2 linked regions of the Thermococcus sibiricus MM 739 genome follow. Each later gene encodes a partner of the first gene's protein in a complex. Links are inferred from orthologs where the notes say so. Each region holds a gene or a part of one and is shown on either strand. Other genes may lie near its edges. The genes, in order: TSIB_RS01700 and TSIB_RS02455.

What was found.
Region 2: TSIB_RS01700 (region 1) and TSIB_RS02455 share a complex: the UniProt entries of both Methanocaldococcus jannaschii proteins name them as parts of the RNA polymerase complex. The link is inferred for Thermococcus sibiricus MM 739 from one-to-one orthologs.

What each region holds. Positions count from the first base shown.
Region 1 is NC_012883.1:326,387-341,827, forward strand. What follows is about bases 7,315-10,049. They hold TSIB_RS01700 (DNA-directed RNA polymerase subunit K), read left to right. Parts: upstream 7,315-8,462; coding sequence 8,463-8,636; downstream 8,637-10,049. Other genes in these bases: rplM (50S ribosomal protein L13), read left to right, coding at 7,315-7,680; TSIB_RS01685 (30S ribosomal protein S9), read left to right, coding at 7,691-8,098; TSIB_RS01690 (DNA-directed RNA polymerase subunit N), read left to right, coding at 8,147-8,344; TSIB_RS01705 (hypothetical protein), read left to right, coding at 8,645-9,670; rpsB (30S ribosomal protein S2), read left to right, coding at 9,676-10,049. In the rest of the region: TSIB_RS01625 (ABC transporter ATP-binding protein), read left to right, coding at 1-804; beta-galactosidase BgaS, read left to right, coding at 808-2,271; TSIB_RS01635 (hypothetical protein), read right to left, coding at 2,272-2,496; TSIB_RS01640 (RNA-guided pseudouridylation complex pseudouridine synthase subunit Cbf5), read left to right, coding at 2,752-3,762; TSIB_RS10135 (class I SAM-dependent methyltransferase), read left to right, coding at 3,814-4,401; TSIB_RS01650 (30S ribosomal protein S13), read left to right, coding at 4,515-4,961; TSIB_RS01655 (30S ribosomal protein S4), read left to right, coding at 4,972-5,514; TSIB_RS01660 (30S ribosomal protein S11), read left to right, coding at 5,511-5,930; TSIB_RS01665 (DNA-directed RNA polymerase subunit D), read left to right, coding at 5,966-6,742; TSIB_RS01675 (50S ribosomal protein L18e), read left to right, coding at 6,883-7,245; more of rplM, read left to right, coding at 7,252-7,314; more of rpsB, read left to right, coding at 10,050-10,281; TSIB_RS01715 (nitroreductase family protein), read left to right, coding at 10,369-10,977; tRNA uracil 4-sulfurtransferase ThiI, read left to right, coding at 10,993-12,141; TSIB_RS01725 (DUF998 domain-containing protein), read left to right, coding at 12,138-12,668; TSIB_RS01730 (adenine nucleotide alpha hydrolase family protein), read left to right, coding at 12,665-13,258; and 3 more genes. UniProt on the Methanocaldococcus jannaschii protein: DNA-dependent RNA polymerase (RNAP) catalyzes the transcription of DNA into RNA using the four ribonucleoside triphosphates as substrates.
Region 2 is NC_012883.1:465,627-481,305, reverse strand. The notes cover bases 12,503-15,475. They hold TSIB_RS02455 (DNA-directed RNA polymerase subunit L), read right to left. Parts: upstream 14,147-15,475; coding sequence 13,859-14,146; downstream 12,503-13,858. Other genes in these bases: TSIB_RS02445 (exosome complex RNA-binding protein Csl4), read right to left, coding at 14,776-15,375; TSIB_RS02450 (DUF2067 family protein), read right to left, coding at 14,136-14,765; TSIB_RS02460 (ribonuclease III family protein), read right to left, coding at 13,433-13,822; TSIB_RS02465 (sugar phosphate isomerase/epimerase family protein), read left to right, coding at 12,630-13,436; sppA (signal peptide peptidase SppA), read right to left, coding at 12,503-12,543. Also shown: TSIB_RS02550 (ABC transporter substrate-binding protein), read right to left, coding at 1-246; TSIB_RS10145 (50S ribosomal protein L37e), read right to left, coding at 343-531; TSIB_RS02540 (LSm family protein), read right to left, coding at 549-779; TSIB_RS02535 (aminopeptidase), read left to right, coding at 910-1,962; TSIB_RS02530 (redox-regulated ATPase YchF), read left to right, coding at 1,972-3,165; cyaB (class IV adenylate cyclase), read right to left, coding at 3,152-3,670; TSIB_RS02520 (Lrp/AsnC family transcriptional regulator), read right to left, coding at 3,672-4,154; TSIB_RS02515 (UbiX family flavin prenyltransferase), read right to left, coding at 4,156-4,689; TSIB_RS02510 (DNA integrity scanning protein DisA nucleotide-binding domain protein), read left to right, coding at 4,822-5,622; TSIB_RS02505 (sugar phosphate nucleotidyltransferase), read right to left, coding at 5,634-6,875; TSIB_RS02500 (FeoC-like transcriptional regulator), read right to left, coding at 6,976-7,215; feoB (ferrous iron transport protein B), read right to left, coding at 7,234-9,279; TSIB_RS02490 (FeoA family protein), read right to left, coding at 9,279-9,509; TSIB_RS02485 (DUF4870 domain-containing protein), read left to right, coding at 9,843-10,070; TSIB_RS02480 (AI-2E family transporter), read right to left, coding at 10,067-11,056; TSIB_RS02475 (PH1570 family protein), read right to left, coding at 11,058-11,531; and 2 more genes. UniProt on the Methanocaldococcus jannaschii protein: DNA-dependent RNA polymerase (RNAP) catalyzes the transcription of DNA into RNA using the four ribonucleoside triphosphates as substrates.

The sequences.
Region 1 (15,441 bases):
CTCATCTGTGATAACGTCACGAAAGTATTCACATCAGGCTTCATCAAAAAAATAGTGGTCAAAGCGGTTGACAACGTGTCCTTTACGGTTAAAGAGGGCGAGATAATATCCCTGATAGGACAGAGCGGTTCTGGAAAAACCACTCTTGGAAAGATAATACTCCGGCTTATCCCTCCTACTTCTGGAAGGGTGCTTTTTTACGGGAGGGATATTTGGAAGGAGATAAAAACCAAAGAGGAGCGCAAAGAGTACTGGAGACAGGTGCACGCGGTCTTCCAGAACCCTATGGGGAGCTTTAACACTTTCTACAAGGTAGATAGAGTCCTAAACCAAGCTCTTGAGCTCATAGGTGTTGAACCCAATTCAGAGGAGGGCATACGCCTAAAAGAAGAGTCTCTTAAGGCAGTGGGCCTAAATCCAGGGGAGATCCTTGGAAAATATCCTCACCAGCTCTCTGGGGGTCAGGTTCAGAGGGTCATGATATCAAGAAGCTGGATTCTAAAGCCAAAGCTGTTAATCGCTGACGAAGCAGTTTCAATGCTGGACGTGTCAACGAGGGGTAGGATAGTAGAGATTTTCAAGGATCTCCGCAACAAGCTTGGAAGTTCTATAATATTCATATCCCATGACATAGGCTTATCCTACTTCATCTCTGACAGGGTCTTCATAATGTACAAGGGAAAGATCGTGGAGGCGGGGACACCTCAAGAAGTTATTGATAACCCGCAGCATGAATACACTAAGACGCTCGTAGAAAGTGTTCCAACCGTTTACAGGAAATGGGAGGACTTTATGGAGGTGTGAAAGTTGCTCAGGTTTCCTAAGGAGTTCCTATTTGGTTACTCTTGGTCTGGATTCCAGTTTGAGATGGGATTGAAAGGGAGTGAAGTGCCCCACAGTGACTGGTGGGCTTGGGTTCACGACGTGGAGAACATAGCCTCCGGTTTGGTTAGTGGGGACCTGCCAGAAAACGGCCCGGCCTACTGGCACCTTTACAAGCAGGATCATGACATCGCTGAAAAACTTGGAATGGGTGCCATAAGAGGGGGAATAGAGTGGGCGAGGCTCTTTCCGAAGCCCACCTTTGACGTTAAGGCAGACATTGAGAAGGATGAAGAAGGAAATATGGTTGCTGTCGATGTTCCGGAGAGAGCCATTGTGGAGATGGAAAAGCTGGCGGACATGAAAGCACTTGAACATTATCGAAAGATCTATTCGGACTGGAAAGATCGGGGTAAGGTCTTCATCTTGAACCTCTATCACTGGCCACTTCCGCTCTGGCTTCATGACCCAATCAAAGTGAGAAGACTCGGTCCTGACAGGGCTCCAAGCGGGTGGCTTGACGAGAGAAGTGTTGTGGAGTTTGCGAAGTTCGTGGCTTTCGTGAGCTACCATCTTGACGAGCTGGTGGACATGTGGAGCACCATGAACGAGCCCAACGTGGTCTTTGAAAACGGCTACTCAAGGCCAACTTCTGGCTTTCCACCGGGTTATCTGAGCTTTGAGGCCTCTGAAAAAGTCGCCAAAAATCTCATCCAGGCCCACGCCCGTGCGTACGACGCCATAAAAGAGCACTCTGACAAGCCCGTTGGACTAATATACGCTTACACATGGCTAGACTCTCTAAGGGAAGACATCGAAGATGAAGTAAAGAGAATACGCGAGACAAACCTTCACCGCTTCGTGGACTCTGTTTACTTCGGCAGTTCGAGCCTCTCTGAGGGTAGGGAAGACTTGAAAGGCCGCGTCGATTGGCTTGGGGTGAACTATTACTCAAGGCTTGCCTTTGATAAGGTGGGAGATTACATAATGCCCGTATCAGGTTATGGATTTTCGGGTGTCAAGAGGGGCTACGCAAAGTCAGGAAGGCCATGTAGTGACTTCGGATGGGAGATATATCCCGAGGGACTTGAGAAGCTTCTCAAAGAACTTCATGAGAAATACAGCGTTCCAATGATTATAGCAGAGAACGGGATTGCCGACGAGAGCGATAGGTACAGGCCCTATTACCTCGTGAGTCATCTCCAGGCGATTCATAACGCTATGAAAGCCGGGGCGGATGTAAGAGGTTACCTGCACTGGTCATTAACGGACAACTACGAGTGGGCTCAGGGCTTCAGGATGCGCTTCGGACTCCTTCATGTAGACTTCGAAACTAAAAAGCGGTACCTGAGACCTAGTGCCCTCGTGTTCAGGGAGATAGCGACACATAAGGAAATACCCGAAGAACTGAGCCATTTGGCAGATTTAACGCCCCTGATGCGGCAGTGACTATATTTCCCTTTTTATTTTTGCCCTTATTTTTGCTGCCAATTCTATTATTCCAATGAGCGTTATGAGTAGCATAAAAAGGCCCACCTTGAAGGTAAGTGTGTGCACTTCATTTCTAAGGGCAATGACGGTATAAAGGCTCAGCAGAAAGAACCAGACCATAAAAAAGAGAAAATGTCTGTATCGATCAACTTCCATTTTCCTTCCACCATCAGAATGTCCCATCGTAGAAATATTAAGTTTTTGGGTTTCGTTTTTCACGATGTATTTATCTTAACTAAACTTTTTGTTTCGACAAAAGGGTTCAAGACTGAAATTACCAGATTGTATTGGAGGTTAGACCTTATTTCTTCCCCGTTCTTTCTTTGAAGTATGATGAAAAACTTAAATCTAACTCCCCCCACACCTTATTCTGTTAGTACTTATTTGACACTGTAAAGGTTTATAACCTCTTTTCTCAATTTTTTGTAGGTGGGTAGAATGGGTAGAAAAAAAGAAAGGCGAGAGGCAATACTTCCCGCTGATCTCAAAAGAGAAATCATTATCAAGGACGAGAAAGCTGAAACCAACCCAAAATGGGGTTTTCCTCCAGAGAAAAGGCCTATTGAGATGCATATGCAGTTTGGTATTATAAGTCTTGATAAGCCTCCGGGCCCCACGAGCCATGAAGTTGTGGCGTGGATAAAAAAGCTTCTTAACCTTCAAAAAGCTGGCCACGGAGGAACTTTGGACCCAAAAGTTACTGGAGTTTTACCTGTAGCTTTAGAAAGGGCCACGAGGGTTGTTCAAGCACTTTTGCCGGCAGGTAAAGAGTATGTGGCTTTGATGCACCTTCATGGTGAAGTACCAGAGGATAAAATAAGGGTAGTTATGAAGGAATTCGAAGGGGAAATAATCCAAAGGCCTCCTTTGAGAAGTGCCGTTAAGAGAAGACTTAGAACTAGAAAGGTGTATTATATTGATGTCCTTGAGATAGAGGGCAAGGATGTGCTTTTTAGGGTAGGAGTTGAAGCAGGGACATACATCCGTTCGCTCATCCATCATATTGGTTTGGCTTTGGGAGTAGGCGCTCACATGTCCGAGCTGAGAAGAACAAGAAGTGGGCCGTTTAAGGAAGATGAAACCCTTGTTACCCTGCATGACCTTATAGATGCCTACTATTTCTGGAAAGAAGATGGCATTGAGGAATATTTTAGGAGAGCAATCCAGCCGATGGAAAAAGCTGTGGAGCATCTTCCGAAGGTGTGGATAAGGGATTCCGCAGTTGCTGCCATTACTCATGGTGCTGACTTAGCAGTTCCCGGGATAGTAAAGCTCCATAAAGGCATAAAACCCGACGACCTTGTTGCGATAATGACCCTCAAGGATGAACTCGTCGCTTTAGGCAAGGCAAAGATGAACACACAGGAGATGCTTACTAAAACCAAGGGCATTGCAGTTGATGTTGAGAAAGTTTTCATGCCAAGGGACTGGTATCCGAAGATGTGGTAAGCTTTTCATTTTCCCACTTAGATTTATAAACCCCTCATCTAACTTTCGATCATGAGCCACTATTATTCTCAAGAGCCGAACGTTCCGTTAAAGACCAAAATGATTGAGGTAGTCATTAGAGGAGAGCGTTTTAGATTCATAACCTCCAGCGGTGTCTTCTCCTTTGGAAAACTTGATAGGGGGACGAAGTTACTTATAGAGAACATGGTACTTGAAGAAAACTGGCAGGTTTTGGATTTAGGATGCGGCTATGGGGCGATTGGAATAGTGGCTTCACGCTTTGTGGATTATGCTGTAATGACCGATATAAACAAAAGGGCCGTAAGCATAGCAAAGAAAAACTTAAAAATCAACAACGTTATGAATGCCGAAGTAAGATGGGGCCATCTCTATGAACCTGTGAAGGGAGAAAGGTTTCACAGCATAATAACGAATCCCCCAGTGCATGCCGGGAAGGATATATTGAGGGAAATAGTTATAAATGCACCCTATCATCTCTACGATGGAGGATTACTTCAAATTGTCATTCGCACTAATCAAGGCGCAAAGTATATTAAGGGCCTCATGGAGGAGAATTTCAACGAAGTAAAAGAAATTGCGAGGGGATCGGGCTTTAGAGTGTATGCCGGGATAGCCTAGCCTGGGATGGCGCGGGCCTTGAGAGCCCGTGGGCGTTTGCCCGCCGGGGTTCAAATCCCCGTCCCGGCGCCAAAATCCTCTTTGAAGGATTGAGGTATGGAGGTGTAATTATAATGGCTGACTTTAGACATATCGTGCGTGTAGCAAATGTTGATATAGACGGGCACAAACAACTTAGATTGGCCCTTACTGGAATTAGAGGGATAGGAGTAAACTTTGCAACAGTAATATGCAGAATAGCTGGTTTAGATCCAAAAATGAAAGCAGGTTATCTTACAGAAGAGCAAGTGAAGGCTATAGAAGCAGTCCTTGAAGATCCTGCGAAACATGGCCTCCCTTCATGGATACTCAATAGACCTAAAGATTACGAACAAGGGAGAGATATGCATCTTATCGGAGCAAAGCTTGTTATGGCATGGCGTGAGGATGTTAACAGACTTAGGAAAATCAGGGCTTACAGGGGTATCAGACATGAACTTGGTTTACCATTAAGAGGACAAAGAACTAGGTCGAACTTTAGAAGAGGATTAACACTTGGTGTGAGCAGAAGGAAGAAGTGAGGTGGTACAAATGGGAGATCCAAAAAGACAAAGAAAAAGGTATGAAACTCCCTCTCATCCATGGATTAAGGAAAGACTTGATAGGGAGAGGGTATTAGTACAAAAATATGCTCTTAAAAACAAGAAAGAGCTTTGGAAGCATGAAACTCAACTTAAGAACTTTAGGAGAAGAGCTAGACGTTTACTTGCTGCAAGAGGAAAACAAGCTGAAATTGAGAGGGCTCAACTTCTTCAAAGATTAGCGAGATTGGGCATACTTCCAGAAGGAGCACACCTTGATGACGTGCTTTCACTTACAATAGATGACATTCTAGAGAGGAGGCTTCAGACATTGGTATTCAAGAAAGGTCTTGCAAGGACTATTAAGCAAGCAAGGCAGTTGATTGTCCATGGACATATCGAGGTAAATGGACAAATAATTAGATCACCGAGTTATCTTGTACTCAAAGAGGAAGAAGATGGAATAACTTATGGAAGGGCATCACCGTTTGCTAACTCCCAACACCCGGAGAGAATGGTTATTGAAGAGGTTCAAAAGGGTGAGGCACAATGAGTGAAGAGCAACAAACGGTTAACATAAAGAAGAAAGAGAAATGGGGTGTAGCTCACATTTACGCCTCTTACAATAACACTATTATTCACATTACAGATCTCACCGGGGCAGAGACTATCTCAAAGTGGAGTGGGGGGATGGTGGTAAAAGCAGATAGAGACGAGTCATCTCCATATGCAGCAATGATCGCAGCTAGAAGAGCAGCTGAAGAAGCCATGGAAAAAGGAATTAATGGAGTTCACATAAAGGTTAGAGCCCCAGGGGGAAGCAAGAGCAAGAACCCAGGCCCTGGTGCCCAAGCTGCAATTAGAGCACTTGCAAGAGCAGGTCTAAGAATTGGTAGGGTAGAGGATGTTACTCCAATACCACACGATGGTACGAGACCAAAAGGTGGCAGAAGGGGAAGGAGAGTTTGATTCTCCCCCTTAAAACTTCTTTTTTGGTGAGAAAAATGCAAATAAAAATTCTTGAAAAAAGAGATGATGCAATCCGATTCATCTTAGAGGGTATGGACATTGCGTTTGCAAATGCTCTTAGGAGAACGATAATAGGGGAAGTGCCAACTTTTGCAATTGATGAAGTGGAATTCTACGAAAATGATTCTGCACTCTTTGATGAGATAATAGCCCATAGATTATCTTTGATTCCTCTAACTACTCCTTTTGATAGATTTGAACTTGAAAGCATGGAGTTAGAGGATTATACTGTGACTTTAAGTTTAGAAGCTGAAGGACCGGCGATAGTTTATTCCGGAGATTTAAAGAGTGATGATCCAGATGTGAAGCCGGTAAATCCAAACATACCTATTGTAAAGCTTGCAGAGGGCCAGAGGTTAGTGTTTAATGCATATGCAAAAATGGGAAAAGGAAAAGATCATGCTAAATGGCAGCCAGGCTTTGCACACTACAAATACTTGACAGAGGTTCATGTAAGTAAAGAAGTTCCTAAATGGGAGGACATTAAAAAAGCTGCAAAAAAGAAAAAGTTACCTGTTGAAGAAACTGAGAATGAATTGATAATAACTACTATAAGAAGCTTTTACATTCCGAGAGAATTTGAACAATACATTGGAGAAAAAATAAAGGAAGAGGTAGTACCGAATACATTCGTCTTTACAGTGGAAAGCAACGGAGAGCTCCCTGTTGAGGAAATGATAAGCGTAGCGCTCAAAATTTTAATGAGAAAGAGCGATAAATTTATAAACGAGCTTCATAAATTAGCCGAATAGCGCGGGGGTTGCCGAGCCTGGTCAAAGGCGCGGGATTTAGGGTCCCGTCCCGTAGGGGTTCGCGGGTTCAAATCCCGTCCCCCGCACCATAATGATCACCCCGTCCCTCGATGCGAGAATTAAAGAAAGGAGGAATGTTCATGAAGAGGACTGGTCCAACTGATATTAATTTGAGAAGACTCATTCGCTATCTAAGGAAGAAGTCAAATGAAGAGAATGTCAAAGTATGGAAGGATATAGCATGGCGCTTAGAAAGGCCAAGAAGGCAAAAAGCCGAAGTAAATATAAGCAAGATAAATAGACACACAAAAGAAGGAGATATTATTGTAGTTCCCGGTAGTGTCTTGGGTGCAGGGGACTTGGATCACAAAGTCATTGTAGCTGCATGGAAATTCAGCGAGAAGGCAAAGGAGAAGATAATTCAAGCTGGTGGAGAGGCAATAACAATTGAAGACCTCATTGAGAGAAACCCGAGGGGTAGTGGAGTAATCATAATGGAGTGATGAGCTATGAGGATTATTAATGCTGAAGGATTAATCCTTGGAAGGCTTGCCTCAAAAGTTGCAAAAATGCTTCTTGAAGGAGAAGATGTTGTTATTATTAATGCAGAGAAGGCAATAATCACAGGAAATAGGGAGTTCATATTCGAGAAGTACAAGCAGAGGACAGAACTTAGGACAAGGACAAACCCAAGAAAGGGTCCATTTTACCCAAAGAGAAGCGATGAGATAGTTAGAAGGACTATTAGAGGAATGCTCCCTTGGAAGACAGACAGGGGAAGAAAAGCCTTCAAACGACTCAAAGTTTATGCTGGAGTTCCAAAAGAGTTTGAAGAGAAAGAGATTGAGACTATAATTGAGGCTCATATGTCAAGGGTTAAAACCCCCAAGTATGTAACGGTTGGAGAGGTTGCTAAATTCCTTGGTGGAAAGTTCTGAGGTGATGATAATGAGGATAATCCAAACCGCAGGAAAGAGGAAAAGTGCAGTTGCGAGAGCTACCATAAAAGAAGGAAATGGTAGAGTGAGGGTTAATTACAAGCCTGTTGAAATACTTGAGCCAGAAATAGCCAGATTTACAATAATGGAGCCATTAGTTATTGCTGGAGAGGAGATACTAGGTAAAGTAGATGTTGATGTTAAAGTTGAAGGCGGAGGATTTATGGGGCAGGCTGAAGCGGCTAGAATTGCAATAGCAAGGGCGTTGGTTGAATGGACAGGAGACATGAACCTTAAAGAAAAGTTTATGAAGTATGATAGAACTATGCTCGTGGGTGACTCAAGAAGAACAGAACCACACAAACCCAACCGCTCTACAAAGGGTCCAAGAGCAAAGAGACAGAAGAGTTACCGTTGATCTCCTTCAAACTTTCCTTAAAATTTAAAAACCAAAAAGGTGGTTCACTTGATAGTTCCTGTGAGATGTTTCACCTGTGGAAAGGTGATTGGAGATAAATATTACATATTCAAAGAACGTGTGGAAAAAGGGGAAGATCCTGAAAAAGTCTTGGATGACCTTGGACTTGAAAGATACTGCTGTAGAAGAATGTTCCTAAGTCATGTTGAGTTAATAGATGAGATAATGCACTACAGGGTGTACTAAACAACCACATTTCTTTGGAGGGGCCGTGGGGTAGCTTGGTCCATCCTCCTGGCTTGGGGTGCCAGAGACCCGGGTTCAAATCCCGGCGGCCCCACCAAAATTTGCATGGGTGATAAAAATGTTTAGATATACAAGATTTGAAAAGGCGAGAATTATAGGGGCGAGGGCTTTACAGATAGCTATGGGGGCACCAGTACTAATTAATGTTCCAGAAGGTGCTAGTCCATTAGATGCTGCAATAGTGGAATTTGAGAAGGGTATAATCCCAATAACCGTTATAAGACCCAGTTAGGTGATCCGATGACAGTAATTGAAAATGTGGTGGGTAGAATTTCAGTCCTCAAAGGTGGCAAATACTCCGTTGAAATTGACGTTATTACTACCTCTGGCTTTGGAAGATTTGCAGCGCCTATTGATGAAGACCCTTCCCTATATATTGTGGAAGCACACAGAGCTGTGAGTGAGGTTGATGAGATAATCGGGCCTGAACTAATAGGCTTTGACTCCCAAGAACAAGAGCTTATAGATTCCTATCTCTGGGAGATAGATGGTACCGAGGATCTAAGTCACATAGGTGCTAATACTGCATTGGCAGTTTCAGTAGCCGTTGCAAAGGCCGCTGCGAATGTGAAAAAAGTGCCTCTGTACAGTTACATTGGAGGGACTTTTACCACTGAGCTCCCAGTCCCAATGCTCAAATTTGCTGAAGATGATAATTTTGAGTATATTGTGCTTGTTAGGGATTTGATGGAAATCTCCGATGTAGTCGATGCAATGGTAAAAATCAAAGAAAACTCCAGGGAAGTAGCTCTAGAAGGACTATCAAAGGCTTCAGAACTGGCAGGTGATGAGTTGGGAGTGGAAGTTGCACTAGGACTAATACAAAAGAGAAAAATGAAGCTTGAAGAAGTACTCCGAACAGTTGAGGATTATAATATTGCCTATATTAAACCATTGGGCGAAGAAGAGTTATTTCTTGAGCTCATAGCTGGAACTCATGGGATATTTGTGGACGGTGAGTACCTCTTTAAAACAAGGAACATACTAGATAGGAGATATTACAATGCTCTATCAATCAAGCCAATTAATTTGGGCACACTTACAGATCTTTACAACTTGATTAATGACGTTAAATCTGAGAGAATAGCTCCAATATTAGCTGAAGCAAAATACGAATCTGCTGATGAAGCATTGCCTCATTTGGCAGTGGGATTTAAATGTCCCGCCATAATGTTTCACGAGGGATCCCTCGTTAAAATAAATGAGCTTATTAGGATAGCAGAAGATTTGGGTGAAAGAGGAAGAATAATAACATTTGAGGGGTGAAGAAAATGGAAGAATATTTGGTTCCACTCGATCAATACCTTGCTGCAGGTGTTCACATTGGAACGCAGCAGAAAACAAAGGATATGAAGCGCTTTATATATAGGGTTAGACAAGATGGTCTTTACGTTCTAGATGTTAGAAAAACCGATGAAAGACTAAGGGCTGCAGGAAAGTTCCTTGCAAAGTTTGATCCGGATAGAATATTGGCAGTGAGCGTTAGACTTTATGGTCAGAAGCCAGTCAAAAAATTTGGAGAAATTACAGGAGCAAGGTCGATACCTGGAAGATTTTTACCAGGTAGTATGACAAATCCATTGGTTAGGAATTTCTTTGAGCCTGATGTGCTAGTAGTAACAGACCCGAGGGCAGATCACCAAGCCATGAAAGAGGCAATTGATATTGGTATCCCGGTAGTGGCCCTTGTTGACACTGAAAATCTTCTGAGTTATGTGGACTTAGCTATACCTACAAACAATAAAGGGAGAAAATCCTTGGCTCTTATTTACTGGATTTTGACTAGGGAAGTTCTCTTTAACAGAGGCGATATAACAAGCAGAGAAGATTTTAAAGTCCCAATAGAAGAATTTGAGATGAGAATAGGTGGTGGTTGACTTCTTTCCACTCTTTGGTTTTTCCTTCCCTTATTCTCTATCGAAAAATGTATTAATTCTTGAAGTGTTATTCTTTTGGTGGTGTCTATGGAGTTAAAGGATGTAATAAATAGACGATTATCAGTAAGATATTACGAAGATCGAGAAGTTGAGGAAGATAAGATCAGAGATTTAGTTAAAGTTGGCATAAGGGCTCCTACTGCGAGTGGTCTTGAAAACTGGTTGTTTGTTGTTTACAAAGATAAAAATTTCAGAAAACGAATTCACGAGACGATATATGAAGCTCATGCAGAGTACTACCGTGCACACGGTTTGCCCGAGGAAAAAATAGAAAAACTGAGAATGAGGATATTTGAAAAAGGAATGTACAAAGCCCCAGTTTACATTGGAGTTTTTGTGGATAAAGAAACACGCTTCTTAAAAGGAGAGGAGTACAAGGAAATTGAATTTCTATGGAGCATTGAAAGCGCTGCAATGGCAATAGAAAACCTCATGCTGAAGGCAGTAGAGCTAGAATTGGGAACGTGCTACATAGGAGTTACCAGTTTGGAGAAATACCAAAAAAAGCTCAGGAAAATGACTGGACTTGATGATAATTGGTACCTTGTTGGATTGATCCCTGTAGGGTATCCTGCTGAGAAAATAGTTCCCAGACCAAGAAGAAAACCCCTTGAGAAAGTTCTTAAGGTAATTTAAATTCGGTGAAAAGGAATGTTAAATGCAGTAATAATCAGATACGGTGAGATAGGCACAAAATCATCGAAAACTAGAAGATGGTTTGAAAGCATTTTGGTCAACAACATAAAGGAGGCCCTCTTAAGTGAGGGCATAGAATACAAGAACGTCTTTGCAAAGCATGGCAGGATTATTGTAAAGACTAACAAAGCGGAAAAAAGTGTGGAAGTTCTTAGGCGGGTTTTCGGTATAGTATCGCTTTCACCTGCTGCTGAAATATACGTAGAGCTGGACAAAATATATAGAACCTCCTTAAAGCTGTTTAGAAGAAAAATGCGGGCACTTGAATTAGAAAGCCCAAGATTCAGAGTAACTGTAAGGAGAATAACCAAGGAATTCCCTCTAAAAAGCCAAGAGTTAGCAGCTAAAGTTGGGGAGTACATATTAGAAAATGAGGAATGTAAGGTGGATTTGAAGAATTATGATATTGAAGTGGGAATTGAGCTAATGGAAGGGAAGGCATACGTCTATGTTGATAAGTTCCAGGAATTTGGTGGCCTTCCAGTAGGAACTCAAGGGAAGGTCATGGCTCTTTTAAGCGGGAGTATAGATTCTTCGGTTGCAGCTTTTCTGATGATGAAGCGTGGATGTGAAGTAATCCCGGTTCATATCTATGTTGGAGAGAAGACCTTGGAGAAGGTTCGAAAGATTTGGAACCAGCTAAAAAAGTACCACTATGGGGGTAAAAGTGACTTAATAGTTATTAAGCCGCAAGAAAGAGAAAAGATTATTCAAACACTAAAACAGCTTAAAAAAGAAAATTATACATGCGTTTTCTGCAAGTATATGATGATTAAAAAAGCGGATGAGATTGCAAGGGAATTTGGAGCAAAAGGAATCGTCATGGGTGATTCTTTAGGTCAAGTGGCATCTCAAACACTCGAAAATATGTATATAGTAAGTCAGGCAAGCGACCTACCAATTTACAGGCCTTTGGTGGGGATGGATAAGGAAGAGATAGTGGCAATCGCAAAGACCATTAGGACATTTGAACTTTCTACACTGCCAGAGGATGAAGTACCGTTTATTCCAAAGCATCCGGTAATAAGAGGCTCTTGGGAGGAGTTCAAAAAGCTTTACAAAACAATCTTCGGTGAAGAGCCGAGGAAAAGGGGATGTCAATGAAAAAGTGGGTAAAAGTGTTGGGATTTTCCTTTCCCTTTCTTGCTTTTGGTGGCATCTTTATCACTATCCACTTGAATCCTTGGTTTTCCCTAACAGAAAATGCCCTTAGTGACATGGGTTCTATTAAAAACCCTATTGGATACTTTTTCAATTTCTTGTTGATTCTTCTTGGCTTTGTAGGGATGGTATTTGGCGTTGAAATGTTAAAGGAAAAAACAGTCACTATCCTCTTTCCCCTTGGCATGTTCTCTTTGTTGCTCGTGGGAATATTCCCCGAAGAGTATAAACCCCATTCGTTTTTTGCGCTATCCTTTTACATTCTGCTCTTCGCGGATATCTTTATCTACGGCTTGAGGAAAAGGAGAAAAAACAGCTCTGCTATTGCATGGCTTCTTGGCAGCCCGATAGTATTCATGATGATGCTTTACCTTACCAAGGTGTTCGAAGGACTTGCCATCCCGGAACTTGTAGGGGCCCTCTTCATAAATGCTTGGATAATATACCTAACCCTGGGGGTGGAAGAGTGAAGGCTGTTGCGCTTCTAAGTTCGGGAATAGACTCTCCTGTGGCAATCTACCTAATGCTCAAAAAAGGTTTTACGGTTTATCCGATCCACTTCATGCAGAGTGAGGTCAATCACCAGAAAGTTAGGAGAATCTGGATGAGACTTAAAGAGCTTTATCCCGACAGTTTAGAAGAACTGATTGCCGTTGATGCCTTTGAATACCAAAAACCCATCTTCGACAAGCTGATAGAGTTGAAAAAAGAAAAGTGGATATGCATTTTTTGCAAATTCAGCATGCTCATGAAAGCCGCAGAGATAGCAAAAGAAAAAAATGCCATGGTAATAATCACCGGAGATTCTCTCGGCCAAGTTGCCTCTCAAACCCTTGATAATCTTTTAATAATAAGCCTTGCAACTGATCTGCCGGTGCTCAGGCCGTTGATAGGAATGGATAAAGTGGAAATCGAGAAAATTGCAAAAGAGATAGGCACGTTTGAGATAAGCATAGAGCCCGAAGAAAGCTGTAATTTCGTGCCGAGGCATCCCATAATAAGAGGGGCTCTCGGCGAGTTCAAAAAGATTTATAGAGAAGTTTTCGGAAAAGAGTGTTGAATACACATTTTTGTATAAGATTGCCGCAAAAGAAACACTTATAAGCACCGATTAAGAGGCCAATACGGTGATCAAGAATGAACGTGTTCAACAGTCCACTTGAGCTTTTTGAAAAATTTAAACCAACCCCCCTGCTCAAGCTTTCACTTTCAGATGAGAGGGGGGATGTATTTTGCCAAGTTGGAGTTCTTTAACCCCTTCAGCAGGAGCATAAAGGACAGAGCAGTTTTTAACATGCTTATGAAAGCCATTGAGCGTGGAGACATTAACGGTGTCAGAAGACTTTTTGAGGCGACTTCCGGCAACGTCGGGATTTCTCTGGCAGCCCTCAGCGACGTTCTGAGAATAGGGTTTAGAGCATACTTGCCAAAGCCGACGCCAATGACTACCCAAATCTTGCTCAAAGTACTCGGTGCGGAGGTAGTTATGACCGATTTTGAGGTCATAGATCCCGACATGGTCAAATATGTCATCGAAGAAGCGAAAAAAGCCGGGGCAGTTAATCTGAACCAATTCGAGAACGACGACAATTTTGATGCCCACTATCGCTTTACTGCCAGAGAAATAGACGAACAGCTGAAAAGCATAGGCAAAAGACCTGACGTTATAATAGCAGGGATAGGCACTTCGGGCCACATAGGTGGAATAGCGAAATATTTCAAGGAACGTTACAACACAAAAGTTATTGGAGTGGTACCGGCCAAAAGCGAAAAGATACCAGGCATAAAAAGGCTTGAAACAAAGCCAAAATGGTTTTTTAAGGTGGAGATTGACGAAGTAATTGAGATTACCCAAAGAGAAGCAATCGAAGGATCAATACAGGTAGCCAGAAAGGAAGGTCTTTTAATAGGCTTGAGTTCGGGCGCAGTAGTTAAGGCCTTTGAGAAAATCCACGATAAGTATCTTGGAACTACGGTTTTGATATTTCCCGACGATGGGTTTAAATACGTTGAAGTCTTTGAAAAATACTTGAGTGAGGTTCGATGAAACTAGCAGCGTACCTACTTTTCCTTCAATCGCTTTTTCTCTTATATTATTCTAGTGGAGCCGAGAATATTGAGCGATATATGTTGCTTGCATTTGCATTGTTAAATTTTCTTCTTGCTTGGGGGATATTCAGAGGGCAGAAGAGAGCTGTTAAGATAGCTGTAATATACAAAGGACTAGATTTTTTCTTTGCGATCTTGATGCTAATGGCAGGTTCGCTTCCCCAAGCTCTTAACGCTGGAATAGATTTATTGGTACTTCATGATTTGATCGGCTTATTCGGCCAGAAGGAAAAAGAAGAATCTAAGGAAGAAATTGAAACTTCCCATAATGTTTGAGCTCTTCTAAAGTGGGCACGCTCCAGGCTCCTCTTTTTGTTGTTGAGAGGGCAGCTACTAAATTTGAGAAACGTCCGATCTCTTCTAGCTCGTGTTTTGAAAATTCTAGTGTTTTTAACTTGTTCATGTAACTCAAAGAGGCCAAAAGGGCTGCCATATATGCATCTCCAGCTCCTGTTGTATCGGTGGGCTTTATCTTGTAAGAAGGAACTTCTACCTTTATTCCCCTGTGAATTATTGTGCTTCCTTTTGCACCTTTGGTTATTGCAATCAGTTTGAAATCAAAGTCATTTAGGTTGAATCCATTTTTTTGCAAATATTCCACCTCTTCGTCTCCTATTTTCACTATGTCTGCCAGTTTTAGAGCATGTTCTATATCTTTAAACATGGCATTTTCTCTTCCTTTCCAAAGATCAAGTCTTATGTTAACGTCGTAACTAATGGGAACCTTTCCTTTGGCCTTGTTTAGTATTTCAAATAATGTGGACCTACTGGGTTCTCTTGCGAAAAGAACACTACCAAAATGAATGAGAGTTGCACCCTCTATATCTACGTTCATATCTTCAGGCTTCATGTTGAAATAGGCCACTCCATCATAAAGTATGAATTCTGGTTTTGCACCTATTAACTGAACAAAAACTATTCCTGTGTGTTTTTCAATATCTTGAGAAATATACTTGATTTCTACACCCTCTCGTTCAAGAGCATTAATAAGGAATTCTCCAAAGGGGTCAGCCCCTATTTTACTTATCAAGGCACATTTGACCCCTAATCTTGCTAATCCAACGCTAACATTTGCTGGGGCTCCTCCAGGATGTTTTTCGAATTCTATGACATCTTTTAATGCTCCCTCCTCTT
Region 2 (15,679 bases), 130 kb from region 1 along the record:
CTCCAAAGCCTTCAACAGACCAAGTCTAAGAGTTCCCTCTATCGGAAATGGAGCTTCCTCAACAATCCAAACTCTATATGTCTTCTTTCCAAGTCCTCTCCTAAGAATCTTTCTATCTCTTTCTAAGCTTTCAATAGCCTCGGCTATCGTAGATCTGGAATAATTAAGATTATAGAGCTCACTTTGAAAAGCACCTTCATGACCCCTCTCTTTTAGATAAGCCAAAATCTTCTCTTTGGCACTCATGAAAATTAATTAGAACAATGTATTTTATCTTTTTTGGGTAGGAAACTCTTTCCAAAAGGGGAGTAGTTCATATACTTTGGGAAAAGAGGAAGAAAATTAAAGAACACTTCTTGCCTTCTTCCACTTGTGACTCCAATTGTATTTTCTAAGCCTTCTGCTTCTCCCAAAGCCACATGCAGCACAATAACCCTTTCTAGTGTTAAAAGATTTCCTTCCACATCTCCTGCATTTTATGTGAGTAGGAGTCCTGTTCCTTTTTCCATGAGGGGCTGTTCCACTTCCCACGAAACTTCACCTCTCACTCATTCTATCTCGACTGGAGAGATAGCCAACACGTTATCTCCTCTGATCACGATCTTACCATAACTTTTCTTGGGCTCGCCATTTTCAATAAGCTGAGCATCAGCCAAGACTACATTTAAGTGGATGTCATAACCAATGAGCTTTCCTCTATATTCAGCTCCTCTTTTGAGGATTACCAAAACCTCTTTGTCAAGTGACTTGTGTATAACATCAAGTGGTCTTTCCGCCATTTTTCTTCCCTCCTAAATAATCAAAGATAGAGTTCACATTGATAACGGGAAGCTTGCTTTATAACTCTTTCCCTTACCAAGCACAACTCTAATTAAGGGGGTGAAAATAAATGGACTAAGGGGTGGAAAAGTGAACTTAATTGATGCATCTGTGATAGTCATGAAAGATGTATTAAGCGTGGAAGATGGAGAGGAGATATTAATAATAACCAACCCAGGAGAGGTCTTTGAAATCTCTTTAAGTCTATTTAATGCTGCAAAGAAATTCAAAGCAAGGCCCACAATAGTTGTTCAAGAGACCAAGGGAACTTTGGATTATGCTGAGCGAGCAGTTATAGAAGCCATAAAGTCAGAACCGGACATTGTAATTTCCATTAGTGAGCAAAAACTTGGAAAAGACGCTCATGGTATCAATATCGGTTATATTGGTAGAGATCATAAAAAATACAATCATATATTTGAAAAGCTTCTGAGAGGAGACAAGAAAATCAGGGGATTTTGGAGCCCTGGAATTACAAAAGAGATCTACCTTCGCAGTGTTCCCATAAATTACGCAAAACTTAGAGACGAGGTCACAATCATTTCCAAAATTCTAAACCATGGGAAAGAAATCCATATAACCACGGAAAAGGGAACAGATCTCATGGTAGATATACGAAATAGAAAGCCATTAAAAGATGATGGTGACTTTAGAAAGGCCGGAAGTGGTGGAAATATTCCTGCCGGAGAAGTTTTCATCTCCCCCACAGTTGGAAAAAGTGAAGGAGTTATAGTATTTGATGGAACCTTGGGCCTAGGTGGAGAGAATATTATTCCCGAAAAGCCCGTTAAAGTTTACGTAGAGAATGGTTTTTTAAGCAGAATTGAAGGTGGAGAAGCTGCAAAAAAGCTAGAAAAAGCAATAAAAGATGCAGAAAAAATGGCTATTGAGATAGGAAAGTTAGAAGAGGCCAAAAACTCGTGGCACCTTGGAGAGGTTGGAATAGGGTTAAATCCAAAAGCTCAAATGTCAGGAAAACTTTTAGAAGATGAGAAGATCCGAAAAACCATCCACATAGCCATTGGAGCTAATTATGACAATGATGCCCCTGCATTAAACCACTACGATTGTCTTGTATGGCATCCTACTGTAGAAGTTGATGGAGAAAGGATTATGGAAAAGGGGAATTTCACAATATTCTGAGGTGATAAAATGGAAGTAGGTATTGTAGGAAAACCAAATGTTGGAAAATCAACCTTTTTTGCTGCGGCCACTCTCGTTGACGTTCAGATAGCTAATTATCCTTTCACAACCATAGATGCAAATATCGGAGTGAGCTATGCAACTGCAGTCCATCCTTGTAAAGAAATTGGATGTGTACCTAACCCACAGAACTATGAATATAGAAATGGAGTGTCATTGATTCCAATAAAAATGATAGATGTTGCAGGTCTTGTTCCAGGGGCCCATGAAAGAAGAGGACTAGGGAATAAGTTCTTAGACGACTTAAGAATGGCCTCTGCCCTTATTCATATTATTGATGTCACAGGGAAAACTGACGTTGAGGGACAACCCACAGAGTATCACGACCCTGTGGAGGATATAGAATTCCTAGAAAAAGAGATAGATTACTGGATCCATAGCATTCTCAAGAAAAATTGGGACAAATTCTCAAAGAGAATAAAGCTACAAGGTTTGAAGCTCTCAAAAGCAATAGCAGAGCAACTTACGGGGATAGGTGTTAGTGAAGAAGACGTGCTACAAGCACTGCACAAAGTCGAACTAAGCGATGACCCCACCAAATGGAGTGACAATGACTTATTTAATTTTGTCAGAGAGTTAAGAAAAATAAACAAGCCGCTAATAATAGCTGCCAACAAAGCCGATGCCGCAAGTGATGAAGATATTGAACGTATTATAAAAGAAGGAAAGAAAAGGGGATATACAGTCATTCCAACCTCTGCAGCTGCAGAACTCACTCTAAGAAAAGCAGCAAACGCTGGTTACATTGATTATATTCCCGGCGCAAAGGATTTTAAAGTGATAAAACCCCTCAATGAAAAACAAAAACACGGCCTTGATCTCATCAGAGAGAAGGTTCTAGATAGATTCGGATCAACTGGAGTTCAAGAGGTCATAAACAGGGCCATTTTCGACATTCTTCAACTTGTTCCTGTTTATCCAGTTGAAGACGAGCATAAACTTACGGACCAGTTTGGAAATGTTTTACCTCATGTATTCCTGATGAAAAAAGGTGCAACCCCCAGAGATCTAGCGTATAAAGTACACACCGATCTAGGTAAGAGCTTTCTCTATGCAGTTAATGCAAAAACTCATAGAAGGATAGGAGAAGATTACGAGCTCCAGTATAACGATATAATAAAAATAGTCGCTACTGCAAGGTAGTTTTTTCCCTTTCCTTTATTAGTTCTTGATAAAGTCTTGATTCGATATCTTTCTCTTTTAATCCCAGCTTTCCCGCTACTTCCCATATCCTCTCTTTGGCTTCATTAACATTATCACTTATAACCTCAATATCCAAAAAATCACCAAGCCCCTCTACTGTATTAAGTTCAAAGGTGATGTTTCCAAGTTTATAAACTCGCCTATACTTTTTAACCCAGACATCCTCTTTAAAACCAAGTCGCTCTAAAATTTCCTTCATTTTATTAAAATCTTCCACTCCGACCTCTATCTCATCAAATTCCTCATTCTTCTCGTCTTTAATCTCTTTATATCCCAAAATTACTTTATTGAGATTAACAATATGTCTAATGCGGAGAAGATCAGGAAGAGGAAGATCAAAATATAAATCCTCCTGTACTTCCTCTCCAATAAATGTTGCTCCAAGAGCCTTTATTTTACCTTCAATTTCATTAAAATCTACTTTAAATTTAACCTCAACCTCCATTCTAGATCCCCATTAAAAGACCTTTAATCTCTTCTCCCTTTTTAAAATCTTTGATATAGTGAACTGAAACATTTTTTACACTGGGTATGCTCTTAATGTTTTCCTCAATGCATTTCAAAAGCTCCTCTTTACTATCCGCCCCAACTAACGCAATTATTCTTTCCTCTTCAGTTTTTCCAACCAGAAGAACATTGGGCAACATGGCCAAATTTCTCGAAACATATTCAAGGTATTTATCTAAAAAGTCTTCAATGACTGGTTTTTCTAATTCCAAGACAACAAACGCTATCTCGTTAGGTCTCGCACTTTTGCCCAGAACAATTGTATACCTCTCTATAACTCCCCTTTCTATAAGTTTCTTTATTCTGAAATGTATGGTGGACTCAGGTTTATTTAACCTTTCACTCATTTCTGATATCGTTAGACGAGCATCTTCTCGAAGGAGCTTCAGAATTTCTCTATCTAAATCGTCAAGATATACCACCTTACTCCCCCCATCGTTTGTACAAATTATGAGGTAGTCCAAGAATATCTAAAATTTTTCCAATTATAAAGTTAATCATATCGTCTAAACTTTTAGGTTGAGGGTAAAACGCTGGAGATGCTGGCATAACTATTGCTCCAGCTTGGGTAACTTTCGACATGTTCTGGATGTGGATTAAGTTCAATGGCGTCTCCCTAATTAAAAGTACTAATTTTCTGCGTTCCTTTAAGGCCACATCAGCTGTTCGTGTGATTAAATTATCAGCAAATCCATTTGCTATGGCACTTAAGGTTTTCATTGAACATGGGGCAACTATAACAGCATCAAACTTGTATGAACCAGAGGCTATTGGGGCCGATAAATCCTTTTCATGAAAATCAGGTTCAAACTCGATGCCCAATTCATATTGAACAACTTTTAAACCAGTTCCCGATGCGATAGAGACGACCTCATGACCCAAACTTCTCAAAACCTCTATTAAACGGATGCCATAAATTGCACCACTTGCTCCAGTAATTGCAACGACAACTTTCATGTTTTACACCTCTCCTCTTAAGAAGATGTTTGAATTTAATGTTTAAAACACTTATTAGCTCGTCACTAATTACTCCATTACTTAAAAATGTTTATAAATATCCACCGCTTATAACTTTAATTAGGGAAAAGCATGAAAGAGAATGGATACAGTGCAATACTACTCAAGAAAGCTATAGAATTGATAAATACGTTAGATACTAAAGCACTAGTCATAATTGGGATCCAACCCAAAAATTTGCTTAAAATGAAGATTCCAGTGGTTATAATCGGAAACGAAGCAGAAGAAAAACCTGCTAATTTCCATTATCTCCGGTTGCCCCTTTCTTTAGGAACAAAAAATCTCGTGAACTTAGCCTCAAGCTTTATGATCACCAACGAGATAATTCATGAAAAAGACCTTTTTGTTTATGTGACTCCTTCTTCTTTAGGAATTCGTAGAGCTGAAAAAACAGTTAAAGCTAAAGATGAATTCTTTTTACAAATAGAACATATATTCCGAGAAGTCCTTGAGTTAGCCATAGAACTAAGTCTAGAAGGAAGAGAAGGTAAGCCCGTGGGCACAATATTTGTAATAGGAGACACAAGGAATGTTATCCGCCACTCTTACCAGATGGTACCAAATCCATTCAAAGGATACAAGATAAACATCTTGGACCGAAGCACGCGAGAAATAATAAAGGAATTTGCCTTCTTGGATGGAGCTTTTGTTATAAATAAATCGGGTAGAGTCTTGTGTGCAGGAAGATACTTAGATATTGATCTTAAAAAAACAGCTGTAAGAATCCCTTCGGGCTTAGGAAGTCGACATTTAGCAGCTGCAGGAATATCAAAGTTAACAAAAGCTATTGCAATCACAGTATCAGAAAGTGGAGTTGTTAGAGTATTTAAAAACGGAAAAATCATTTTTGAATACAATCCCAGGTTGGACTAAAAGAAAAAAGATCAGAAGAGCCATTGATTTTCAATACATTCATCACATGGTGGTTTTTCTGCTGCGATAGCTTTAAACTTTGTATAAATGCACTCTGGAAGTCCCAAAGGACATCTCTCTGGTGTAAGTTCCGGTCTAACTTTTGTTGGATCGAGCTTTATCCTCAGATATGCCTCGTACTCCTCCACTTTCTTCCATGGAAGCACTTTTGCACCATATATAACAAGGTTGTCGTAGATTTTAGCGTAGTCTCCAACTACTGCATTCTCTTTCAAAATAACATTTTTTCCAACTACAACGCCCTCTCCGAGTATGGAATCCTTCAATTCGCTTCTCTCCTTTATTATATCATTACCTAGGAGAATTGATCTTTTAAGATACACTTTGTCCTCCACAACGGTATTTGGACCAATATATGTATACGCTTTAATCTTGACACCATGCCCTATTTTGACTCCACTATCTATATAGACAGGCCCTTGGATCTCCACATCCTCTGGAACCTCAGTACCCTCTTTAACCGTATAATACCCGTTATTTTTAGCGATTTCGTCTAGAATAAGCTGGTGGGCATAGAAGAAATCCTCTGGAGTTCCCAAGTCTACCCAGTAATTATTTCTAGGCATCATATAACCGTGTGCTAATCCCTGAGCAACAAATTTCGGAAGAACTTCCCTCTCAAAATAAATCTCTTTGCCTTTTGGTATCTCGTTAAGAATCTCTTTGTTAACCATGTATATTCCAGCATCTATCAGATTGCTCTTGGGCCTTAAAGGTTTTTCTTCAAAATCAACTATTTTTCCTTCTTCATCAGTTACTACCACACCGTATTTTTCTGGATCGTAGACTTTTGTGAGGGCTACTGTGATAAGGGCATCATTTGCTTTGTGTGCCTTTATAAGCTCTTCAAAGTTAAAATTGGTAAACACATCGCCATAAATTACCAAAAATTCGTCACTTACTACGTCTTCAACATTTTTAAGCGCCCCGCCTGTCTCCAGAGGCATTGGATCGTTAATGAAACGGATGTCCTTGGGATAATCACTCATCTTGTCTTCAATAAATTCTCTAATCTCGCCCCTCATGTAGTGAACTGAAAGTATGACCTCATCAATTTCACTTATTTTTTGCAAATTTTCAAGGATATACTGAAGATTCGGCCTACCAAGAACTGGGATCATTGGTTTGGGTCTAGTTGAAGAGAGTGGCCTTAACCTTGTTCCGAAACCGCCAGCAAGAATAACTGCCTTCATATTATCACCAATAATACATTAGAGTCATGGCCTTAAATATTTTACGTGGATTAAATATACCCTCAGTGAACATGTTTTGAACCATGTACATTAGACACCTTCATTTTTTCATCTGATATATATTGCCTTTAAAAACAATACAGCTCCCTGGACAAATCTTTTTCAGAGGACAACTCCCACATGATTCTCCTATTTCTATTTTTTCAACATATCCCAAACTCTCAAGAATCTTTATAATTCCCTCCACTTCTTCTACAGACATCTCTAACCTCTCAGCTATCTCTTTTGAGGTTCTTACACCCTCTTTTATCAACTCCAAGACATCATCCAGCTTTCCCATACACCTCACCAGCAATAATTAAAGATCCAGGAATAGCCCAATATTATAGACTAAAACTCCAATAACGCTTGAGAGCAATAAGTTATAGATCACGGCTACTGTGGCCCATTTATTTCCTCCCTCAGCTCTTATTGCTCCAATAGTAGCTATACATGGAATATAAAGGGTAGTAACTAAAGCTAATACAAATGCCTGCAACGATGTCATTGCAGCGCGCATCAGCATTATCAAAGCTTCTTCATTTTCACCTATACCGTAAATTACACCGTAAGTTGCAATAACGTTCTCTTTAGCAATTATTCCAAAAATCAGGCTCACAGCTGCTTTCCAATCAAGTCCCATAAGCATTGTGAAGGGCTCAAAAACTCTTCCAAGTTTCTCTGCATAACTTAATCCACTTCCTATAGCCTGAGGATAACTACTAAGATACCATATTGCAATTGAGCCAAAAAGTATTACTGTCCCTGCTTTTCTCAAAAATTCCTTACTTCTCTCCCAAGAGTGAATTAAAGCAATTTTCCAAGATGGTATAGCATATTCCGGAAGTTCCATCACAAAGGGATTTTCCTCTCCTTTAATAACAAACTTTCCAAGTATTAGTGCTGAGAGTAGAGCAAGAAAAAGTGAGATTGCATATACTCCAACGGCCACCAATGCTTTATGCTCACTAAAGAATGCTCCAGCCAAGAAAGTTATTACAACCATCCTCGCACTGCAAGGCACGAGAGGATTAACAAGCATGGTGAGTATTCTATCTCTTTCATCTTCCAGTGTCCGTGTAGACATTATTGCTGGGACATTACACCCAAAAGCAAGCACCATTGGAATGAAACTCTTACCTGGAAGCCCGAATATACGCATGATCCGTTCCATAACAGTGGCAGCTCTTGCCATGTACCCACTATCCTCAAGTATTGACATTGCAACAAACAGTAGAAAGACTAGTGGGAAAAAGCTCAACACTGAGCCCACTCCACCTATAATTCCATCAACAATAAGCCCTCTAAGGGCTTCATTTCCAATATGGGGAGCTATAAGTTGACCGAATGAAACAAAGGTGTTATCTAAAAATTCTTGCAGAGGCGTTCCGATAGTGAATACAAATCTGAATAAGAGATAAAATACCCCAAAAAGACTAAAAATACCATATAATGGGTGAGTGAGGATCTTATCAATATAATCGCTAAAGGTTTCATGAACTTCTCCAAAATGAATAACGAATTGGTGCATTAACTTGTCAATGAATTCATACTTTTGATTGGCAATGACTATATCTAAAGGATGCTTGTAATATTTCTCTAACTCGCTTATGTGGATAAGTATTTCATCCATTTTTTTAGAGCCTAAATAATTCAAAACAAGCTTTATTACTTCTTGGTCTCTTGTAAGGAGTTTTATGGCAAGCCAACGAACATTATAGCATTGAGCTAAAGGGGTTTCATTTAAAATACCAGATATATGTCCTATCTCCCGTTCTATAGGTTCATCATAAATCGGAGTAATTGGGTTCGTGGTTGCTTTTCCCTCTGCCATTTCAGATATCATTGCTTTCAATTCCTCAATCCCTTCCCCATTTTTAGCATTCATAGGGATCACTGGAACCCCAATAACTTTTTCCATTTTCTTTACATCAAAGCTTATTCCTCTCTTTTTTGCAATATCTATTTTGTTAAGAGCAATTATCACATTTTTAATTCCCATTTCAAAAATTTCCATTGTCAAGAAAAGATTCCTCATAAGAGATGATGAGTCCACAATATCAACTACCACATTGGCGTTACCACCAAGCAGGAAATTCCTTGCAATGAGTTCATCAATAGAATTAGCAGTAAGAGAATAAGTACCTGGCAAATCTACAACCAAAAATTCCTTATTGTGATACTTCAATATTCCCTCTTTCTTCTCGACCGTTACACCCGGCCAATTTCCTACATGTTGTCTCAGCCCTGTTAAAGCATTGAATATAGTAGTTTTCCCTACATTAGGGTTGCCTGCCAAGGCTATAACTTTTAACCCTTGTTTCTTGTTTTTAGAGATATCCTTGAAGTCATGACACTCGTTCATTACCGCTCCCTCCTAACAATTATTCTCTCTGCAATCCCTCTACCCAAAGCAAGCCTTGTACTACCAAGAGCAATAATATACGGGCCTGAAAAACCAGCCTTTATAACTACGATTTTTGTCCCTGGAGCAATCCCCATTCCCAGAAGCCTCTGTCTAACCCTATGGCCCCCTTGAACATTAACAACAGTCCCCCTTTCCCCCTCTCGCATCTGACTTAATCGTACATACATGGTCATCACCATTAGGCAAACCTAATTTCATTTATGAAATGCATAGATTGCCTTAAAAAGATTTGGTGAGTCTAAAATCCTAAAGAAGTTTGAATATCAAAGAGAGATGGTTCCAGTGTTTGTTCTTAAAAGGTCTCATTATTACATAATAGAAAGCATTTAAGGATAAAATACAAAAAGTTATTAAATCATTTCAAAGGAGAACACAAAAAGTGGAGGAAGAAAAGAAAACATCTCTTGGTTTTGATGAAAAATGTTGAAGGAGCACTTGCATATCTTCTGGGATGACTGACAGGAATAATCTTTCTCCTGCTTGAAAAGGAGAGTTATTTTGTGAGATTCCATGCAATGCAATCAACAATTACATTCCTTGCGATAACAATAATTGATATAATATTTGGAGCAATTCCATTTTTTGGGTGGATACTAGGTTCACTAGTAACATTAGTTGGACTTATCTTTTGGATACCCGGCATGGCAAAGGCTTACCAAGGTGAATACTACAAATTCCCAATAGTAGGAGAAATAGCGGAAAAACAAGTAGAGAACTTTAACATCTAGCCTTCTCTCTTTTGCTCCTTCCACTCTTCTAGCAAAGTTAATAATAAACCCAATGCTACTGGTCCAATGACAATTCCTTTTATTCCAAATGCCATTATGCCTCCAAAGATTCCAATCAATGCAAGTGCAGAGTTCATTTTTGCCCCTTCTGCGACTAATTTTGGCCTAATTGTGATGTCCGGTCCGGGGGATATGAGAAGGGCTCCATAAATTGCAAACATTATTCCTGCAAATATTTGTCCTTGCGTAAGGAGGTATATTGCTCCCACTAACCATACCAACCACCCACCAATAACAGGGAGAAGTTCAAGCACCACACAGACAATACCTGCAGCGATTGATCCGCTTAAATCTGCAACCCTGAATACATAAAAGCCCAATGTTAATATAATGCCCTTAGAAACACTTAACATGAGCCATGTTCTCAAGATGGCATTTAAGGTATCTCTTGCTTTTTCAATCAACTCTATGCCAAGATCCCTCCTCTCTTCCGGAAGGAGGCTATAAAGTTCAGCTGAAAGGCTATGAGAATGAATCAGTATACCATAAAACACCACTATAAAAATAATCGCTTGTAAGAGTAACTTTGGAATTGAAAGAGTATAACTCAAAAGATATTCACTCAATTTCTCCGAAACCCGTTCAAATAAAATTGTAGCTGATTTTGCTATATCAGGAGGAAGATCAAGACTTATGAACCATTCAAGGGATTCGTTTATATAATTCACAAGAGATCCCGTAACATCTCTGAACCACAAAGCTACTCCAAAAATAAACCCTACGAGCAAAAGACTCATAATAGCTGAAAACACAATTGCTGACTCTCTTGATCCAATTTTCTGAGCAAGCCTTGTATGAGCCGGGTGAAGAATATAAGCAACAGTTAAGGCGAAAATGATCGATGTTATTAATGGCTCAACGGTTTTCCAGACTACAAAAAGAATAATAATCGATACCACAAACCATATAACATGTTCAGTCCTCATATCATCCTCTCCCCAAATACTTAATGAGTAACTCCCTTGCATGAGGCTTATTAAATACAAAGAGGATTTTCTTGCCCCCATCAATCAGGAAGTTTCTCCCAATTACTAACAACCCGTCCTTGAATTTGTATATTTCAGAAGTTTCTATATCAAGTGACCTTTTAATTTCTTCTGGGACTTCTATTTCATTTAGCAAAGATTTTGCCTTATCTATTAAGGCTCTTGTAATAAATTTGGGCCTACTTAAATCCAGGTTCTCTGGAACAATTTCACTGGACTCCATATAGACCCCCCAGAATTCTTTGGCACATTCAAATGGATAAACATACTCAGTACCATAAATTGGAGAGTAAAGCTCAAATATCACAGCAAGCAATATTCTCCTAGCATTTTTTCCATAATATTCAATTTTCAGGTTAAACTTGCCATCTTCAAATCCATTTTCAAATATATTAAGATGTTCTTCACATTTCATCACTTCACCTCCTAATATAGGATAGGGCATAATTTGGAGGCATATAAAGTGAGGAACTCTGATAAATTCCAAAATCTACTTTTTGCGTGCTATATAACACAACGTTGGCACTTTTTACGTTCAAAATTTCTTCCAGCGCACTTATAGTGAAGTCCAAATCTCCAGTATCATCCACCAGTGTTCCTTTAACCTCACTTGCAAACCACACTCTTCCATCTCCATATTTCCTTGTGGTGTTCAGATCAAGATTCCTCCCTTCACCCACAACTTGAAGGAAATACTCAAAATACGTGTTAACTTCGTTTTTTATCATCTCTCTTTCTTCTTCTGTTAGATCTCTCCATTCAGCACCAGTATCTTTGTATTTACCGGTTTTAAAGACGTTTACTTTTACTCCATTTTGAGCATAATTCTGCTCAAGATCATAGTGGACATAGAGAACTCCTATACTACCTACCTCTGCAAGTGGGTCTGCTATTATTTTATCTGCAGCACAAGCTATCAAATATCCTCCAGAAGCTGCCATACCCCCCGTATAAGCCACTATAGGTTTTTCATAAGAAAGTTTCTTTAATTCCTTGTAAATGGTTATCACCGGCCCTACGTACCCTCCAGGACTTTCAATCCAGAGGACAACTCCCCCAATATTATCATCATTTCTTATTTCTCTTATTTTGGATATTACATCAAAGGCTGCGGTTTCATCAATAGGCCCCACCACAGGAAGAATAGCTATTGTAACATTTGCTTTCTCAGTTCTATTGGTTCTTAATTGTCCTTTTATGTATTCCAACTCTTTTTGGAGTTCTTCTATTTTTGCTTGAAGAGCTATAGTGGCATTACTCTCAACCTCTTTTACTGTCCCATTATAAACTACTGTGACATTGCCTCTCTCTTGTATGGCTTTCTGAAGCTCATTATTATTAATGTAAAGGAGAACATTTCCAATTATCGCTAATGCTAAAAGCAATGTGAGAATAAAACTCAGGTATTTCCATATCTCCCTCTCCACTAGAATCACCTAAAATGAAATAACTTTGGAAACTTTTAAATTTGGTGTTTTCATAATCTTTATCAAAAAGTGAAAGGTGTAAAAATATGGAGATAGGAGTCAACATATATCCACAGTTTTTAAACAATGGGAAAACCCTCCCATCCGTTCTAGCAGATTTGAAAATTAAAGATTACGATTTTGTCCAGATATTCCCACATGCGCTTGGACTAATAAAAAATGGTCAAGTTGTGGAAAAGGGTCTTCGATCAATAGAAAATGCTCTAAAAGGAGTGGGAGTAAAGTATACTATTAGAATGCCCACTTCAGTGAATCTTAGAGATAATACCTATTATAGCAGGCATTTCAATGTAGCTAAAGCCGTAATTGATGTTGCGATAAAGCTTGGAGCTAAGATAGTTGTTATGCAGAGTGGCCGTACTGGAAGATTAGACTTGGAAATAGAGGCCCTCCAACAACTTGCTGAAATGGCAGAAAATTTTGGAATCAAAATTGCTTTAGAGAACACATATAGTGTTAAGGATACCCTCTATGTAGTTGAAAGCATCAACAAGGAAAACTTGGGTTTCGCACTTGATCTTGGTCATGCGTTTCTTAGTGCCCAAGGTGATGAAAACAAATTCTTAGAAGATGTGAAACTAGGAACAGAAAAAACAATAATTCTAATGATTCATGATAATTTTGGAAAGTTCTTTCCAAAAGTCGACCCCATTGATGCATTAGCTTACGGAGTAGGGGACCTTCACCTAATGCCTGGAGAAGGAAAAATCCCATTTGGAAAAACCCTTAGGTTATTTGGAGATGTCCCTCTTTTACTAAAAATAAAGAATCCTGAGACCTTCGCAAACCTACCAACCAAAAGAGGATTAATAGAACTATTGACCAGTATTTAAAGGGCTAATCTTTCTTTTATAATTTTTAAAAGCTCTCCAAAGGCATTCCCAATTACTTCTTTTTTTCTGGACGGATGGGTAATATCAGAAGAGAAGTTTTTCGAAAGAATATCTACCGCTTCATCTATGCTCATCTCTCCCTCGAACCAAGCATAAGCTATTATAGCCTCCGCTATATCCCCTTTCCCATGTTTATCTGTCCTTGGAGGAACACAATGCAAAAGGCCTGCCTTTTCAAGACCTATTGTGAGAGAAGCATTGGGAACTCTACCAGCATTTGGATAGCCAAGATATCTACTTAACGCCAGGGAAAAAATAAAGTTGACGAGAGAGTCTCCGAACCTAGAGAGATTTTTGTCAGTGAAATCTTTAGAATATTTTATCATAACAACCACTTACCGAACAAATAAGAATATGAAAAATCATTTTTTTATGACTCCTTCCCAAACTTCGAGGACATCTTTAGCCCTATCGAATATTTTTTGAGCTGCTTCTTCTAAAGCTTTTTCTGGAGTTATTTTACCATCCGTGGATATCCTAAATCTTGGTTTTCTTGCCATTAGTACTGGGTGTTCTATAGTATATGCTGCAAATGTAACATGTTTGTTCTCATGAAGTGTCTCACTAAGCAAATTGGCGAATGTATGATCTTCTCCTACCAGATAAAACTCAAGCAAGTTTTTATCACGCTTTATAACTTCAATCTTCATTTCCCCCACCCTCCAACTTTTTGAGCATAATTTCCATAGCTTGCTCCTTATTCTTCACAAGTTCATATTTAAATTTATCCTCTTTATACTCTGCAACACCAAAATCAACGGCTAATTCCAAAACTTCCTGTGGATCAATATTGAGAGTAACAGATATGGGGGCAATTACCTCCCTTATTTGTCTTGTTGTTTGGAGAGAGATATCAGTTAAGACCTCTCCAAGCTTTTTAACCAGGTTTACTATCTCACCCCAAGAAAGAGAGCTTATAAGCTTATCCCCTTTAAGATCAGCATGTTCCCCTAAAAGCTCAAGGGTTTTTGTTAATGTAGGTATTGAAATGCTAACTCCGGCCTCTCTGAAGATATCGTTAACATTGTATTGGTAGAAGCCCTTCCTATCAGGATAGAGACGGGATCTAACCCTGTAATGTATTTCCCTGACTTTCTCCATAGCCTCTCTTATTTCATCTTTTGTCCCCTGAATATTGATTTTAAGGGAGTTCAGTTTGCCATGAACATAAATGAAGGCAGGTAACTCAATTTTTTGGAGCTCCTTCATTAGCTCTTCTTTTTCCAAATCATCTTTGACATGAATGACTATGACTTTCTTAGCTCTCATACCTCACACCCTATTCCAGTCTCAGTTTTCTATAATAAGTTGATAATTTTCTAGATTCACTTCTCCCACATTTTGGACAAACAAGCGCATTTCCTTTTCTTACCAGAGATACCTTACATGAAGAACATAACGCATAAATTACACCCAAATCAGGCTCTCTTGTTGTAAGCTGTATTGGACTCTTGTTATTTGTCAAAACTTTCGCTCTTACTATGTCTCCAATTTTAAATTCACTGTTCATAGACTCCACATACCCATCCTTAACTTGAGACACATGAATCCCAGCCAATTTTGAAGTCGCTATTTCTCTATATCCTTTCCTTCCTTCAATTTTAAGCAATTCAACTATCGCTGCTTGAGACTTTACCTCCAGAACTCTAGCTATCACAATATCCCCCACCTGCGGAAGTGGGGGAACATCAGTTACTGGTTCTACTGAAATCTCTATTTTTTCTAAATCTATCTTAACTCTCCCCATTCTTGCGGCGTAGAGTTCTCCATTTTCTTCAATTACCCCTTCACCTGGAAGAAATTCCTCAATAACACCAAGATAATCACCAGGAAGAACCAATTCTCCATTTTCTACCGTTTTCTTTTTAGGTTCAACCATTCTTCCACCACCACTAATCTTAAACCAATTAAACTTTTAAGTTTATGGATAAGGAAACGGCACAACTGACCTCCTCCCCGCCCTGAAGGGCGAGGCTTTCAAAAGAAAAAGTAAAATCCAAGACCTGTATGCAATACCAACTAGCTCTCTCCTTAACTCAAACGAGAGGTTTTCAAAATACATAAAAAGGTTAATAGTAACTTTTATGTAGCTTATCTAAGTTAGGATTAGGTGGTGATATAAATGAGAATATTGCTGATACATAGCGACTACCTTGAATACGAAGTTAAAGATAAGGCCTTAA